Regions from separate parts of the Rhodobacter sp. 4.3.4 genome, predicted to be linked through region 1. Evidence: riboswitches for the same ligand, from Rfam matches in the RefSeq annotation. Region 1 holds a riboswitch; each other region holds the start of a gene.

Region 1 (5,003 bases):
GGACGAATTCATCATCCTGCTGCGCGGCCCGGTCGAGCGGGCGATGATCGAAGCCATGGCCGAGCGGTTGATCGGCCGGATCGAGGAGCCGATCCGGCTGGACGGGGTGGATTGCCGGATTTCGGCCTCGGTCGGGGTGGCGATTGCGCTGGAATGCCGTCCGGCCCTGGCCGAGGAGCTGATGGCTGAGGCCGATGCGGCGATGTATCAATCGAAACGCGCCGGGCGCGGGCGCTGGACGATTGCGCCTTTGCGTTTCGGGTCGCGGTCGCAGACCTGAACCGCCAGCCCGAACGGCTGTTGCGGCGCTGTCACAAGCCGGTGGCGCAGCCCGGAGCGATCGGGTAGGGCAGGGGCATGAAACAGGGGTTTCCGATCGCCACGCGCGGCCAGAGCATCGGCCTTCTGGGCGGGTCTTTCGACCCGGCCCATGCCGGGCATGCCCATATCACCCGCGAGGCGCTGCGCCGCTTCGGACTGGATCAGGTCTGGTGGCTGGTCAGCCCGGGCAATCCGCTGAAAAGCCGCGGTCCGGCGCCGATGGCGCAGCGCATCGCCCGGGCGCGCCGGGTGATGCCCGATCCGAAAGTGGTGATCACCGGGCTCGAGGCGGGCCTGGGCACGCGCTACACGGCGCAGACGCTGGCGCGGCTGAAGGCGCTTTATCCGGGCGTGCGATTCGTCTGGCTGATGGGCGCGGACAATCTGGCGCAGTTCCACCGCTGGGAGGACTGGCGGTCGATTCTGGCGGCGGTGCCGGTGGGGGTGCTGGCGCGGCCGGGGCATCGGATGGTGGCGCGGCAGGCGCTTGCGGCCCGGATCTTCGCGCGCGCCCGGCTTGGGGCGGCGCAGGCGCGGCATCTGGCTTGCGCGGACTTGCCCGCCTGGTGTTTCGTGCAGATGCCGATGTCGGACCTGTCCTCCTCCGCGATCCGGGCCGGGGGCGATTGGCGCGGCGCAGCGGAAGGGAGACGGGCATGGACGTGACGCGGCGGAAGATCCTGGGCGGGATGCTGGGGGCGGGGGCTGGTCTGGCCATGCCTGCGGTCTTGCGGGCCGAGGGGGCGGCGCTGCGGCTGCTGTCGGGCGAGGAGCTGATCGCGGCAGCGCGGCTGGGCGGCGATGTCGGCTATGTGGTGGCCGATGCGCGCAGCGGGCTGGTGCTGGAGGCGCGCGGCGGCACGAAACCGATGGCGCCCGCCTCGACCGCGAAAGCGATCACCACGCTTTATGCGCTGGAAACGCTGGGGCCGCAGTTCCGGTTTCAGACCCGGGTGCTGGCGACGGGGCCGGTTGCGGGCGGGCGGGTCGAGGGCGATCTTATCCTGGCGGGGGGCGGCGATCCGACGCTGAGCACCGACGGGCTGGCCGATCTGGCGGCGGCGCTGGCGCAACGGGGCGTGACCGGCGTGCGCGGGCGGTTTCTGGTCTGGGGCGGCGCGCTGCCCTATGCCGAGGCGATCGCGGCCGATCAGCCGGTGCATGTGGGCTACAACCCGGCGATTTCCGGGCTGATCCTGAATTACAACCGCGTCCATTTCGAGTGGAAGCGGGCCAAGGGCGGCTATGCGCTGGCGATGGATGCGCGGTCCGAGCGCCATGTGCCCAAGGTCTATACCGCCGAGGTGGCGGCGGTATCGCGGCAGGCGCCGCTGTTCGAGTATCGGCAGGCGGGCGGGCGCGAGCATTGGACGGTGGCGGCAAGCGCGCTGGGCAAGGACGGCAGCCGCTGGTTGCCGGTGCGGCTGCCCGAGGCCTATGCGGGCGATGTGTTCCAGACGCTGGCGCGGGCGCGCGGCATCGATCTGCCCGCCCCCGAGCCGGTGCGGGCGCTGCCCGCGGGGGCGCAGGTGCTGGTGAGCCAGCCCTCGGAGGTGCTGCCGAAGATCCTGCGCTCGATGATGAAATATTCGACCAACATCACCGCCGAGGCGGTGGGGATGACGGCGACGGCGGCGCGGGGGGCGAATGCGGCGCGCGGCGCCTCGGGGGCGGCGATGAGCGACTGGCTGAGCGGGCGGCTGGGCGGCACGCGGGCGCGGTTTGTCGATCATTCGGGGCTGGGCGGCGATGACCGGATCGCGCCGATCGAGATGGTCAAGGCGGTGACGCTTTTGGGGCCGAAGGTCGGGCTGCGGGGCCTGATGAAGCCCTTCAACCTGCGCGACGAGGCGGGCGGCAAGGTCAAGGGCGCGCAGATCCGCGTCGATGCGAAGACCGGGACGCTGAATTTCGTCTCGACGCTGACGGGCTATATCACGGCGCCCGACGGCACCGAGCTGACCTTCGCGATCTTCACCGGCGATCTGGCGCGGCGGGCGAAATCGCGCGACGCCGAGCAGGCGGAGGGCTCGCGCGGCTGGGTCGGGCGCTCGAAACTGCTGCAAAGCCAGCTGATCACCCGCTGGGCGACGCTTTACGGCTGATCGGTCGATCCCGGCGGACGCGGGCGGGCGGTGGGCGGTTCGGTCTGCGGCTTGCCCGACCAGGGCTGCGGGTATTCCAGCCATTTCTGGATGAAGTTCCAGGATTGCTCGTGCCCGTCATGGGGCAGGGTGCAGGCGGAACAATCCTTGCGCGTCAACCCGTTGCGGTCGGTGTAGGTCTGATAGGGGCCGGGGCATTCATAGGCGATCAGCGGGCAGTAGCAAAACAGGCAGTTGAAGGCGCGTTTCACCCCCGGATGGCAGGGCAGGAACGGGCAGCTGGTGTTCGTGTAGCCCTTGAAGGCGGTGTTCGTCGTCGTGTCTTTCGGTTCCATGGCCTGGCCGCTCCGTTGTGTCGGGCCGAGGGCGGACAGGCGCGGCCCGCGCAGGCGGGCTCCATGCCTCCGGGCCCGCCGCCCGGGATGGTCTTTGGCCTGGCAGGTCTCCTGGCTTGCGGCTCGGGCGCCTGCTGCCCCTTCCCGGCCGGGGCCAGTGGGTGTTGCAGAAGGCTCGCCGCTTACAGTTGCGGGGGCAGCGCCGGAGTTGCACCGGCTTCCCTATTACCCTGCGGCAGCGTGCCGCAGGACCAAGGCCCGCTGAAGATGGGGGCGGGCGGGGGCGGTGTCAATCGGCTTTGCGGCTGGATGCGGGTCTTGTCCGCATCGGGCGGCTGTCAGAGCTTGACGTGACGCACCCGCGCGCCCCATTCGATCGCCACCGCATGCAGCCGGTCGATCGCCAGCTCGTCGCGGATTTCCTCGAGCATGCGCAATTCGGGCTGGTGCAGCACGCCATCGGCCGCCGCCACGTCGCAGGCCAGCGCATAGGCGGTCTCGAAGAGCTTTTCGGGCAGCGCCTCGCGCACGAGACCGAACAGGGCGGCAAGCCCCTCCTCCTCCTCGAAAAGCGCATAGACGGTCTGCGCCACGATGCGGATGCGGTCGATGTCATAGGTGGCGAAGATCGGCATGTGGTTCACCATCCGCTCAATGGCGACCAGCTCGGCGGTGCGGATCGTGGCGTCGGAGGCCGAAACGGCCACCATCACGGCAACGAGCGCATCCTGCGGCGAAAGCGAGGGAAGGGTGTCGGTCACGGGGGTTTCCTTTTCTGGCTCTGCCGCAAGAATTATTGACGTTTCAGGCCTCGTTCAATAGGTCAGGCGCGAGGCGCATGGGGCGCCCGGATGAGGATTTGCCATGACCACCCTGCGCGACGCTGCGATGAACTCCAAAGCCTGGCCTTTCGAGGAAGCGCGCCGGGTGCTCAAACGCTACGAAAAGGCGCCGCCGAAAAAGGGCCATGTGCTGTTCGAGACCGGCTATGGCCCCTCGGGTCTGCCGCATATCGGCACCTTCGGCGAGGTGGCGCGCACGACGATGATCCGCCGCGCCTTCGAGATCATCTCGGACATTCCGACGCGGCTTTTGTGCTTTTCCGACGATATGGACGGCATGCGCAAGGTGCCCGAAAACGTGCCGCAGCAGGAGCTGCTTTACGCGAATATCCAGAAGCCGCTGACCGCCGTGCCCGATCCGTTCGGCGAGTTCGACAGTTTCGGCAATCACAACAACGCCATGCTGCGCCGGTTTCTGGACACCTTCGGGTTCGACTATGAATTCGCCAGCGCGACGGATTATTACAAGTCCGGCAAGTTCGACGAGATGCTGATGCTTTGCGCCGAACGCTATGAGGCGATCATGGCGATCATGCTGAAATCCCTCCGCGAAGAGCGCCAGCAGACCTATTCCTGCTTCCTGCCGATCCACCCGGAAACCGGGCGCGTGCTGTATGTGCCGATGAAGCATGTCGATGCGAAAAACGGGCTGATCACCTTTGACGACGAGGACGGGCGCGAATGGACGCTGCCGGTGACGGGCGGCAAGGTGAAGCTGCAGTGGAAGCCCGATTTCGGCATGCGCTGGGCGGCGCTGGATGTCGATTTCGAGATGTATGGCAAGGACCACTCGACCAACACGCCGATTTATGACGGCATTTGCGAGGTGCTGGGCGGCCGCAAGCCCGAGCATTTCACCTATGAGCTGTTCCTGGACGATCAGGGGCAGAAGATCTCGAAATCGAAGGGCAACGGGCTGACGATCGACGAATGGCTGAGCTATGCGGCGACCGAAAGCCTGTCCTATTTCATGTATCAAAAGCCGAAGACGGCGAAGCGGCTGTGGTGGGATGTGATCCCGAAAGCGGTGGATGAATACCACCAGCAGCTGCGCGCCTATCCGACCCAGCCGGTCGAGAAGCAGATCGACAACCCGGTCTGGCACATCCACGGCGGCCAGCCGCCCGAGTCGAACCTGGTGGTGCCGTTTGCGATGCTGCTCAACCTCGCCTCGGTGGCGGGGGCAAGCGACAAGGCCGGGCTTTGGGGCTTCATCAAGCGCTATGCGCCGGAAGCCACGCCCGAGACCCATCCCGATCTGGACGCGGCGGCGGGCTTTGCGGTGCGCTATTTCCATGATTTCGTCGCGCCGACCCGGACCTTCCGGCTGCCCACGGACAAGGAACGCGCGGCGATGGAGGATCTGTTGGCGCGGCTGAAGGCGCTGCCTGCGACCGATC
Region 2 (5,003 bases), 1.3 Mb from region 1:
GACATAGTAATCGGCCGGTTTCGCCGGGATCGGACGGTCATAGGCGATGACCTTGACGCCCTGCGACTGCGCGATCTCGACCAGACCCGCGGCGGCGGCGCTGTCGACCGGATCGAGCACGATCACCTTGGCCCCCTGCGCGATCACCGAGTTGAACTGCTGCTGTTGCAGCGCCACATCGGCATTGGCGTTCTGATAGATCACCGTGCAATCGGCGCAAAGCTTGTCCATCGCCGCCTTGAAGCCGGGGAAATCGTGCTGCTCGTAACGGGTCGAAGCCTGGTCGGGCATCAGGAAGGCCACCGTGGCCGCTTCCTGCGCGCTGGCCGCGGCGCCAAGGAAAGCTGCGACAAGAACCGAAGCCCCCGCCAGCGAAATCGTCTTGTTCATCCTGGTCTCCTCCTCTGGATGATCCGCAAGGCCCCGGCCCGGTCTTGGCCCGGGTTCCGCCGCCGCCCGACCGGGCCTGCAAACCCCGTCCAGCCACGCCGACACGCCCCGGTTGCGCCGCCTCCACGCCTCCGCCCTTATGCTGCATCGGTTGCGCAAGCTTGCTCAATCGATGAAGCAGAATTGCATCCGGTTTCGATTCACGTCAAGATCGAAGATGACAACCGACGGAAAAGCATGACCGACACCTCTGGCCCCGGCCGCAAGCGCCCGACGATCTATGACCTGGCCGAACGGGCGGGGACCTCGCCCAGCGCGGTCAGCGCGGTGCTGAACGGCTCGTGGAAGAAGCGGCGGATCAGCGAAAAGCTGGCGGAGCGGATCACCGCGCTGGCGGGCGAGCTGGGCTATGCGGTGAATTATCAGGCCAGCCTGCTGCGGCGGGAGCGTTCGAACATCGTCGGCATGATCGTGCCGAAATATGACAACCGCTATTTCGGCGCCATGGCCGAGCGCTTCGAGGCAGTGGCCCGCGCGCATGGGATGTTTCCGGTGATGACCTGCACGCAGCGCGACCCGGCGCTGGAATTCGAGGCGGCGCGGGCGCTTTTGTCCTATCAGGTCGATTGTCTGGTGGCGAATGGGGCGACCGACCCGGACCGGATCGCCGATCTGTGCGCCGCGGCCGGGGTGCGGGTGGTCAACCTCGATCTGCCGGGATCGAAGGCGGCCTCGGTCACCTCGGACAACTTTGCCGGGGCGAAGACGCTGACGCATCTGATCCTCGACCGCTGCCGCGACGATCTGGGCTATGCCGGGCCGCTTCTCTTCATCGGCGGGCGGGCGGGCGATCACAACACCGCCGAGCGGATCGGCGGCTTTCGCGCCGCCCATGCCGAACGCGCCATCCCCCTGCCCGAAGAGGCGATCCTGGCCTGCGGCTATTCGCCCGACAAGGCCGAGCGGGCGCTCGACGCGCGGGCGGGGGCGCTGCCGCCGGGGCTGTTCGTGAACTCGACGATCAGCCTTGAAGGGGTGGTGGGCTGGCTCAACCGCGCCGTGCCCGATCATGCCGGGCGGATGCGTTACGGCTGTTTCGACTATGACGCTTTCGCCGCGCAACTGCCTGACAATGTTGGCATGATCGAGCAGGACGTGGACGGGATGATTGCCAAGGTCTTCGCGCTGATCGAGGGCGGCCCGACCAGCCCCGCGCATTTCCGCATCCCCTGCATCCTGCGCACGCCCCCCCTTCCCCGCGGCTGAGCCGCAGCGCAGCGCCCACAACCGCAAGCCGCAGTTCCGGCTTGACGCGGCGGGCGAATTGGATTTGGCTGACGCCGTCCAAGTTCCGGCCCGCGGGCCGGATTGAAAGGGAACGCGGAACGGCGCTTGCGCCCAGACCGCGGCTGCCCCCGCAACTGTGAGCGGCGAGCAACGTCGACATGCCACTGGGCGCTGCCCGGGAAGGCCGGCGAAGCCAAGACCCGCGAGCCAGGAGACCTGCTTGGACACTCACCCTTTCCGGGGCGCGAGGGGCGCCGCGGAAGCGGCCCGTTCCGCAGAGGTGGCCCGCCGTCCGCGGAAAGCCCCGGCCTTCCGCGACATCCCACCTTCCGGGCGGTTTCGCCCGGCCGACCAAGGTTCGCCGATGCCGCTTTCGTCCTGCGCCTTTCTTTGCCGTCCAGCCCGTCGCCGCCCCGCCCCCGCCTGCGACCCGCCGCGCCGGGGCAAAGCCGGAGATGGCCCGGCCCTTGCGGCCGCCCATTACTTGACAATTTCACTCAGCAAGCGCAGGAGGGGACAAAGCCAGCCCTCCGCCAGCCGCTCCTGTCCCGCCCTGAACGTCCCCGAGGTCTGCCATGCCCCCCGACATGAACCCAGTCATGCATCCCGTCATGCCCGCGCCTGCCAATGACGCGCTGATCCTGTTTCTCGACCGTGTCGGGCTTTCCTCGCTGGCCGAGTCCCTGCGCGCCGCCGCCGCCGCCGAGGCGCTGACCCCGCTGGCGATGTTCGCCCATGCCGATATTCTGGTGCAGGGCGTGATGCTGGGGCTGCTTGCGGCCTCGGTGCTGGCCTGGGCGATCTGGGCGGGCAAGCTGGTGCAGCTGACGCTGTCGCGCCGCCGTCTTTCGCGCGATTACCGGGCGCTGGCGGCGCGCGGCACGCTGGGCGCGACGCTCAGCGGCGGGATTCTGGCGCGGATGCAGGCGGCGGCAAGCGCGGAAATCCGCGCCTCCGAAGGGCTGCCCGATGGCGGCATCAAGGAGCGTGTCGCGATCGATCTGGCCCGGATCGAGGCCGGGGCGGCGCGGGCGATGCAATCGGGGGTGACGGCGGTGGGGTCGATCGGCTCGACCGCGCCCTTCGTCGGGCTGTTCGGCACCGTCTGGGGGATCATGAACGCCTTTGTCGGCATCGCGGAAAGCGGGTCTTCCAGCCTTGCCGTCGTCGCGCCGGGCATCGCCGAGGCGCTGATGGCCACCGCGCTTGGCCTGGTCGCGGCGATCCCCGCCGTGCTGCTTTACAACCACCTGACCCGCGCCGTCGGCGGCTACCGCGCCGCGCTGACCGATGCGGCGGCGCTGGTCGAACGCACGCTCTCGCGCGATCTGGACCGGGCGCGGCGGGCGCCCGCCAGCGTCACCCCCCTGCATCTGGTGGCGGAATAATGGCGGTCCGGCTCTCCGACGGCGACGACCTCGCCCCCGAGGCGCAGATCAACATCACCCCCTTCATCGATGTGATGCTGGTGCTGCTGATCATCTTCATGGTGGCGGCGCCGCTCTCGACCGTTGATGTGCCGGTCGATCTGCCCGTCGCCTCGGGGCAGCCGCAGCCGCGCCCGGCGGACCCGGTTGTGCTGAGCCTGAACGCGGAAAAGGGGCTGATGCTGGGCCGCGATCCGGTCAGCGCCACCGATCTGCCCGCAAGGCTGGCCGAGGCGACGGCGGGCAAGCTGGACACGCGGATCTTCGTTTCGGCTGACAAATCCGTGCCTTACGGCGAGATGATGGGGCTTTTGAACCAGCTGCGCGCGGGCGGCTATCTGAAGATCGGCCTTGTCGGTCTGGAGGAGGCCGCGCCATGAGCCTGGCGCTTGCCGATCCGCCCGAGGCGCCGGGCCGGGCGCTTTTGTGGGGGCTGGCGCTCTCGCTGGCGCTGCATGCGGTCGCGGTTTCCGTGCTGTCGCAGACCGAGGCCGCGCCCGCGGCGCTGGTGGCGGCGGGGGCGGGCGGCGAGGATCTCGACACGCTCGAGGCGATCGCCGCGACCTTCGTCGATCTGACGCCGCAGATCCAGCTGCCCGAGCCGGCGATGACATTGCCGCTGACCGCGCCGGTGATCGACATTCCCGAAGTCCGGCTGCCCGATCCGGTGCTTTTGCCGCCCGAGCTGCCGAAGATCACGCCGCCGAAAGTCGCGGAAGACAAGCCGAAACCGCCGCCGCCAAAACCGAAACCCGAGCGGCGGGCGGAAAAGCCGAAACAGGCAAAACCCGCGCCCGCGCAAAGCGAAAGCCGCGCCGCCGCGCGCGCGGCGGGATCGGGCGCAGGCGCGCAGGCGGGCACGGGCGGGACGGATGCGCAGGCGACGGTCGCGGCGGGCACGGTGAAAAGCCAGCTTGCGAAATGGGGCGCGACGATCCGCACCCGGATCGAGCGGCGCAAGAGCTATCCCGCCGCGGCGGGACGGGCTTCGGGCTCGGTCGGGCTGGCGCTGCGGGTCGGCCGCGACGGCGCGCTGATTTCGGCCGCGGTGAACCGCTCCTCGGGCCATCCGGCGCTCGATGCGGCGGCGCTGGCGGCGGTGCAGAAGGCGGGGCGTTTCCCCGCCGCCCCGGCAGAGCTGGCAAAGCCGAGCTACGCCTTTTCCATTTCCGTCAAGTTTTCGCGCTGAGCGACGGCTCGCGCGCCAGCGTCCGCGCCTCGGCCAGATGCAGCCGGTCAAGCGCCGCCTGCGGCGAGCCGGTCTCTGCCAGCGCCCGCGCCCAGATCCGCGCCACCGAGGCCGCCGACCAGGGCAGCACCGCCTGATGCGCCCAGGCCCGTGCGGGCGCGGGCAGCCGGTCGAAGGCCGCCATCGGATCGGCCCGCAACCGGCGGCGCAGCGGTGTCGTCAGGTTGCGCCTCATGCCCCCTGCCCCCAGCGCGGGAAAGGATCGGGCAGATCGGCCCAGACCTCGGGGGTGAAATCCGCGGCCGGAACCAGCGCCGCATTCAGCCGCGCGCAGATCGCCTCGCGGTCCAGATCGACGCCGATGAAGACGATCTCCTGACGCCGGTCGCCCCAGGGCTCGGCCCAGTGCCGCGCAATCTCGCGCTGCGCATCGGGGTGGCTCGGCAGCCGCTCGGGCGGGACCGAGGCCCACCAGCGCCCCAGCGGCGTGACATTGGCCGAGGCCCCCGCCAGGCTGAATTCGACCGCCCAATCGGGCCGCGTCGCCAGCCAGAAATGCCCCTTGGCGCGGATCACGCCGGGAAGCGCGCCGCCCAGAGCCGCCTCGATCTTGCCCGAATCAAAGGGCGCGCGGGCGTGGTAGACGAAGCTTGAAATCCCGTATTCCTCGGTCTCGGGGGTGTGGTTGGCGAAACCGTAAAGCTCTTTCG
Region 3 (5,003 bases), 730 kb from region 1:
TCAGCGGCGAGCGGATCAAGATCGTCGAAATTCGCCACCCGCGGCAGGTCAAGCACCGCCACGACAAGCGCCCCCGCCGCACCGCGCTGGCGCGCAAACCCGAGCGAATCTTCCTCGGGCAGATGCCGGGCCACCTCGGACCAGCGCATCAGCCCCAGCACCGGCCAGCCGGTCTCGGCGCGGATATCGGCGGCGGCCGGGGCAAAGATCGCCGGATCGCCGCGGAATTTCGTCACGATCACGCCTGCCACCCGCGCCCGTTCGGAAGCGGTCCAAAGGTGATGATGCCCGATCACCGCCGCCGTCACCCCGCCGCGCGACTCGTCGCCCAGAAGCAGCACCGGCAGATCGGCGGCCTCGGCCAGACCCATGTTGGAAATGTCCTGCGGCCGCAGATAGCGTTCGGCGCCGCTGCCCGCCCCCTCGATCAGCACCAGATCATGGCTGGCCGACAGCCGATCCAGGCTCTCGATCACCCGCGGTCGCAGGCTTGGCTTCAGCGCCTGATACTCCGCCGCCGAGAACCGCCCCAGCACCTGCCCCTGCACCACCACCTGCGCATCGACATCGCTGTCGGGCTTGAGCAGCACCGGGTTCATGTGGACGGACAGGGGAACCCCCGCCGCCCGCGCCTGAAGCGCCTGCGCCCGGCCGATCTCGCCGCCATCCGCCGTCACCGCCGCGTTGTTCGACATGTTCTGCGCCTTGAAGGGCGCCACCTTCAGCCCGCGCCGGGTGAAGGCCCGCGCCAGCCCCGCGACGAACAGGCTTTTCCCCACATCCGAGCCGGTGCCCAGCACCATCAGCCGCCGCGCCGTCATTTCGCCAGCGCCAGCAGCGCGTCCAGATCGAGGTCCTGCTCCAGCTGATCGGCCAGCGCATCGAGCGTCGCCTCGGTCTGCGCGGCATGATCGAGGCCCGAGGCCCGCCCGCCCATCGCGGTGATCCAGTGGCTGCGAAAGCCATCCGCCGCAAAGAGCCCGTGCAGATAGGTCCCCATCACCCGGCCATCGCCCGACACCGCCCCCTCGGGGCGGCCGTCGAGCCGGAACCACGGCTGCGCAAGCCCCGGCCCGGTGGTACGTCCCATATGCATCTCGTAACCCGCCAGACCCTGACCGCTGCGCGCATCGGTCCCCCGCACCTCGGTCAGCATCTTGTCGCGCGTCATCACGGTTTCCAGATCGAGCAGCCCCAGACCCTCGGTCTCGCCCGCCGGGCCCTCGATCCCTTCGGGGTCGCGCACGACACGGCCAAGCATCTGAAACCCGGCGCAAATCCCGACGACGCGGCCGCCGCGGCGCAGATGCGCGCGGATATCCACATCCCAGCCCTGCGCGCGCAGCGTGGCCAGCGCGGCGCGGGTGGTTTTTGATCCCGGCAACAGCACCACATCGGCCTCGGGCGGGATCGGCTGGCCCTGGCGGACCCAGCGCAGATCGACGCCGGGCTCGGCGCCCAGCGGGTCGAGATCGTCGAAATTCGCCACGCCATCCAGATGCGGCACGGCGACGATCAGCCCCGCGCCATTGCCCCCGGCCGGGCGTTCCAGCGCCAGCGCATCCTCGGCGGGAAGCTGCCCCGCCGCCTCGAACCAGCGCGCAACCCCCAGAAAGGGCCAGCCGGTGATCTCGGTCATGGTCCGGCAGGCCGGTTCGTAAAGCGAGAAATAACCGCGGAACTTGTTGACCAGAATGCCTTTCACCCGCGCCCGCTCGGCCTCGTCATGCAGCATCCAGCTGCCGACGACGGCGGCCAGCGCGCCGCCGCGGTCGTTGTCGGTGAGCAGCACCACCGGCAGATCGGCCTCTTCGGCCAGACGCATGTTGGTGATGTCGCAATGCTTGATCCAGGTCTCGGTCGCCGCCCCCGCGCCTTCGACCAGCACCAGATCGGCCTCGGCAGCGATGCGGCGGTAGCTGTCGATCACCGCGGGCAGCAGGAAGGGCTTGAGGTGGTGATAGTGGCGCGCCGGCCAGTTGCCCAGCGCCCGGCCGCGCAGCACCACCTGCGAGCCGACCAGCGCCTGCGGCTTGAGCAGGACCGGGTTCATGTGGATCGAGGGCGCCACCCCGGCGGCGCGGGCCTGCAGCGCCTGCGCCCGGCCGATCTCGCCGCGCCGGGGCTGACCGTCGGGGCCGGGGGGCAGGTCGCTGTCCACGGTGACGGCGGCATTGTTCGACATGTTCTGCGCCTTGAACGGCGCCACTTTCAGCCCGCGCCTTGCATAGGCGCGGCACAGCCCGGCGACCAGCAGGCTTTTGCCGACATCGGAACTGGTGCCCTGGATCATCAGCGCCCGGCCGCGCCGCGGCGGCGGCGGGGTCAGGAACGGCACATCAAGCTCCGGCAGCGGCGGCACCGGATCGTGGTCGGGAAGCGAGAGGGTCATGGCAGGGTCCGTTCGGTCGGCAAGGCAAGGACGGCGCCGGGGCAGCCCCGACACCGGAAGGTTCGGCGCGATCAGTGCAGTAGGCCCGGCCCGGCGGTGATCTCGGCGGCGGCGCGGACGGGCGCGCCCGGGTCCGGGTCGAGAAGCGCCGCCACCGGCACCTCGGGGGGGACATCGCCCCAAAGCCGGGCACCCGCGGGCGTGGCCCACCAGACCACCGGGCAAAGCCTTGTGCCGCAACACAGGCTGGCAGAGCCGCTGATGTCGAAATCCGCCCCCACCGGCGCCAGCGCAAGCGCCTGGCACAGCCGGTTCAGAAAGGCGAGGCCGGGGCGGCAGGGCGCGTTGGCATGGCGGCAGGTGTTGCAGCCCAGCACCCGGAACGGGCGCAGACCGGGCGGGGATCCTCCGTCAGCCATGGCGGCGCCCCCCGGCCCGCGGGACGGGGCGATGCCCGGCGGAGAGGCCGCGCGGGGCGGGGATCGGGGTCGTGTCTTTCGGCGCCATACCGTTCCTCTGGCAGTGGGCCGGAAAGCGGTAAGGGGACAGGCCCCGGACATGCCGGGGCACCCTGCCTCCGGGCCCGCCGCCCGGGATGGTTTTCGGCCTGGCAGGTCTCCTGGCTTGCGGCTCGAACGCCCCTTGCGCCTTCCCGATCCTGGGATCAGTGGCCGTGCTCGGGGCTTGCCGCTTACAGTTGCGGGGGCAGCGCCGGACTTGCACCGGCTTCCCTTTTGCCCGCGGGATCAGCCGCGGAACCAAGGCGGGGGCAACATGCGCGCTTGCCGGGTGGCTGTCAACTGCCCGCGACGGAAGCCGATTGACGCGGGCGGCGGGCCCTGCCACAACCAAGGCGGGATTGGTTCCCCGCTTGGCGGGGATGAAAAGGGAATGCGGTGCGCCTTCGGGCAAACCCGCAGCTGCCCCCGCAACTGTGAGCGGCGAGCGACGGTCGACGATGCCACTGGGGATGCCCCGGGAAGGCCGACCCGAGCCCGGACCCGCAAGCCAGGAGACCTGCCACCCCCCGGGCCAAGGCCCGGTTTCACCGGACGCCGGGGTGCGCGTCTGGCCCCCGGGCCCGGCGCTCTGCCCGGCCCACCGGGGCCACATCCCTTCGTCCTTTCGCGTCTTGCGGCCGGTTGCCCGGACCGCGCCCCGGAAGGAAACGACCATGTTCTTGCACGGAAACCTGATGGCCGCCGCCCGCGCGCTGCTGGCGATCCCCCGCCCCGCCACGCCGGGGCTGATGGCGCATCTGCCCGAGGCGGGCGGCGTCCTGACCCTCGCCCTTGGCGATCCCCTGGGCGGGGGCGTCGTGCTGGATCTGCCGCCGCCGGGGGCGGTGGTGCATCTGCACGGCGCCCGCCGCACCGATCTGACCCCCGGGCTGACGGCGGATCTGCTGCAGGGCGCGGGCAATGCCGCGCGCGCCTGGCGGACCCGGGTCGATCTGTCGGCGCCGGGGTTGCACCGGATCCATGCCGAAGCCCCGGTCCGGCGCGATCCCGAGGGCCGCGGGCTGGTGCAGCACACGGCCGGGTGTTTCGTCTTGCGCGGCGCCGGAACCGCCAGCCCAGAGCCGCTCGGCCTTGCCGTCGAGATCCTGCCCGACCTGCTCTCGCCCGGGTTCCTGCCGGGGATGCGGTTTTCGGCACGGGTGCTGGCGCAGGGGCGGGCGCTGACGGCGACGACGGTGCTTCTGGAACGGGTGGGGGCGGAGCCTGTCGGCTCTCAGGTGCAAGCCCTGCCAGGCCATGGGGCGCCGCTGTGGATCGTGGCCGAAACCGACCGCGAGGGCCGGTTTCAGGTCGCTCTGCCCGCACCCGGGCTTTGGGCGATCACCGCGACGGGGCCGATCGGCTGGTCCGGGCTGCGGCCGCTGCGACATGTCATCACGCTCTGGCAGCGCTTCGGCGGACCGTCCAGCGGCCCCGAACAGGACGCCGAAGCCTTTGCAATGGCTTGGGAAACCGCCGTCACGCCGACGCCTTCCGGCGCCACCGCCGCGCCGCGGCCGCGCGAAAGCACCGCTTGACGCGCCGGGCGATTTCGTCTTGTCTGCGGCCCGTCCAAGTTCCGGCCTGCGGGTCGGATTGAAAGGGAACACGGAACGGCCCCCGGGCCCAGACCGTGGCTGCCCCCGCAACTGTGAGCGGCGAGCGACGTCGACTGGCCACTGGGTCCCGCCCGGGAAGGCCGACGAAGCGAAGACCCGTGAGCCAGGAGACCTACTTGGACGATCACCCACCCGGGCGCGAGGGGCGCCCCGGGAGCGGTCTGTCCGCAGAGGTGAGCTGTCGCCGTCTGCGGAAAGCCATGGCTTTTCCGCGACATCTCTCATGCCGGGCCGTTTGGCCCGAACGGAAAAGGTCTGTCCGATGCCGCCTCTGTCGCGTCTTGCCCTGCTCTCTGCCGCCGTCGCCTCTGCCGCCGCCCCCGTGCTGGCGCAGGAGGAGGTCACCGATCTGGACACGATCACCGTCACCGCCTCGGCGGAGCCGGTCAAGCTCAGCCGCACCGGGGCGACGGTCAATGTCCTCACCGCCGAGGAGATCGAGAAGGCTGGGGACAAATCGGTCGCGACGCTGCTGGCGCGTCTGCCGGGTCT

The links. A riboswitch is a leader RNA that binds a small molecule or an ion and turns the genes downstream of it on or off. The one in region 1 is predicted to bind cobalamin.
Region 2: linked by a shared signal. The riboswitch ahead of exbB (tonB-system energizer ExbB) and the one ahead of AC4PTB_RS12705 (cysteine-rich small domain-containing protein) in region 1 are both predicted to bind cobalamin.
Region 3: linked by a shared signal. The riboswitch ahead of AC4PTB_RS16485 (DUF4198 domain-containing protein) and the one ahead of AC4PTB_RS12705 (cysteine-rich small domain-containing protein) in region 1 are both predicted to bind cobalamin.

What each region holds. Positions count from the first base shown of each region.
Region 1 covers NZ_CM178967.1:2,590,833-2,595,835, reverse strand. Annotated here, with positions in the region: gene AC4PTB_RS12720 (diguanylate cyclase domain-containing protein) at 1-280, shown strand, start outside; gene AC4PTB_RS12715 (nicotinate-nucleotide adenylyltransferase) at 358-987, shown strand; gene dacB (D-alanyl-D-alanine carboxypeptidase/D-alanyl-D-alanine endopeptidase) at 978-2,426, shown strand; gene AC4PTB_RS12705 (cysteine-rich small domain-containing protein) at 2,417-2,761, opposite strand; cobalamin riboswitch at 2,846-3,032, opposite strand; gene AC4PTB_RS12700 (tellurite resistance TerB family protein) at 3,100-3,522, opposite strand; gene AC4PTB_RS12695 (lysine--tRNA ligase) at 3,626-5,003, shown strand, end outside.
Region 2 covers NZ_CM178967.1:1,241,423-1,246,425, reverse strand. Annotated here, with positions in the region: gene AC4PTB_RS05995 (ABC transporter substrate-binding protein) at 1-390, opposite strand, end outside; gene AC4PTB_RS05990 (substrate-binding domain-containing protein) at 628-1,656, shown strand; cobalamin riboswitch at 1,720-1,915, shown strand; gene exbB (tonB-system energizer ExbB) at 2,277-3,065, shown strand; gene exbD (TonB system transport protein ExbD) at 3,065-3,484, shown strand; gene AC4PTB_RS05975 (energy transducer TonB family protein) at 3,481-4,293, shown strand; gene AC4PTB_RS05970 (DUF6525 family protein) at 4,277-4,528, opposite strand; gene AC4PTB_RS05965 (GTP-binding protein) at 4,525-5,003, opposite strand, start outside.
Region 3 covers NZ_CM178967.1:3,324,221-3,329,223, reverse strand. Annotated here, with positions in the region: gene AC4PTB_RS16500 (cobyric acid synthase) at 1-821, opposite strand, end outside; gene AC4PTB_RS16495 (cobyric acid synthase) at 818-2,392, opposite strand; gene AC4PTB_RS16490 (hypothetical protein) at 2,464-2,811, opposite strand; cobalamin riboswitch at 2,985-3,170, opposite strand; cobalamin riboswitch at 3,253-3,415, shown strand; gene AC4PTB_RS16485 (DUF4198 domain-containing protein) at 3,567-4,430, shown strand; cobalamin riboswitch at 4,450-4,645, shown strand; gene AC4PTB_RS16480 (TonB-dependent receptor plug domain-containing protein) at 4,774-5,003, shown strand, end outside.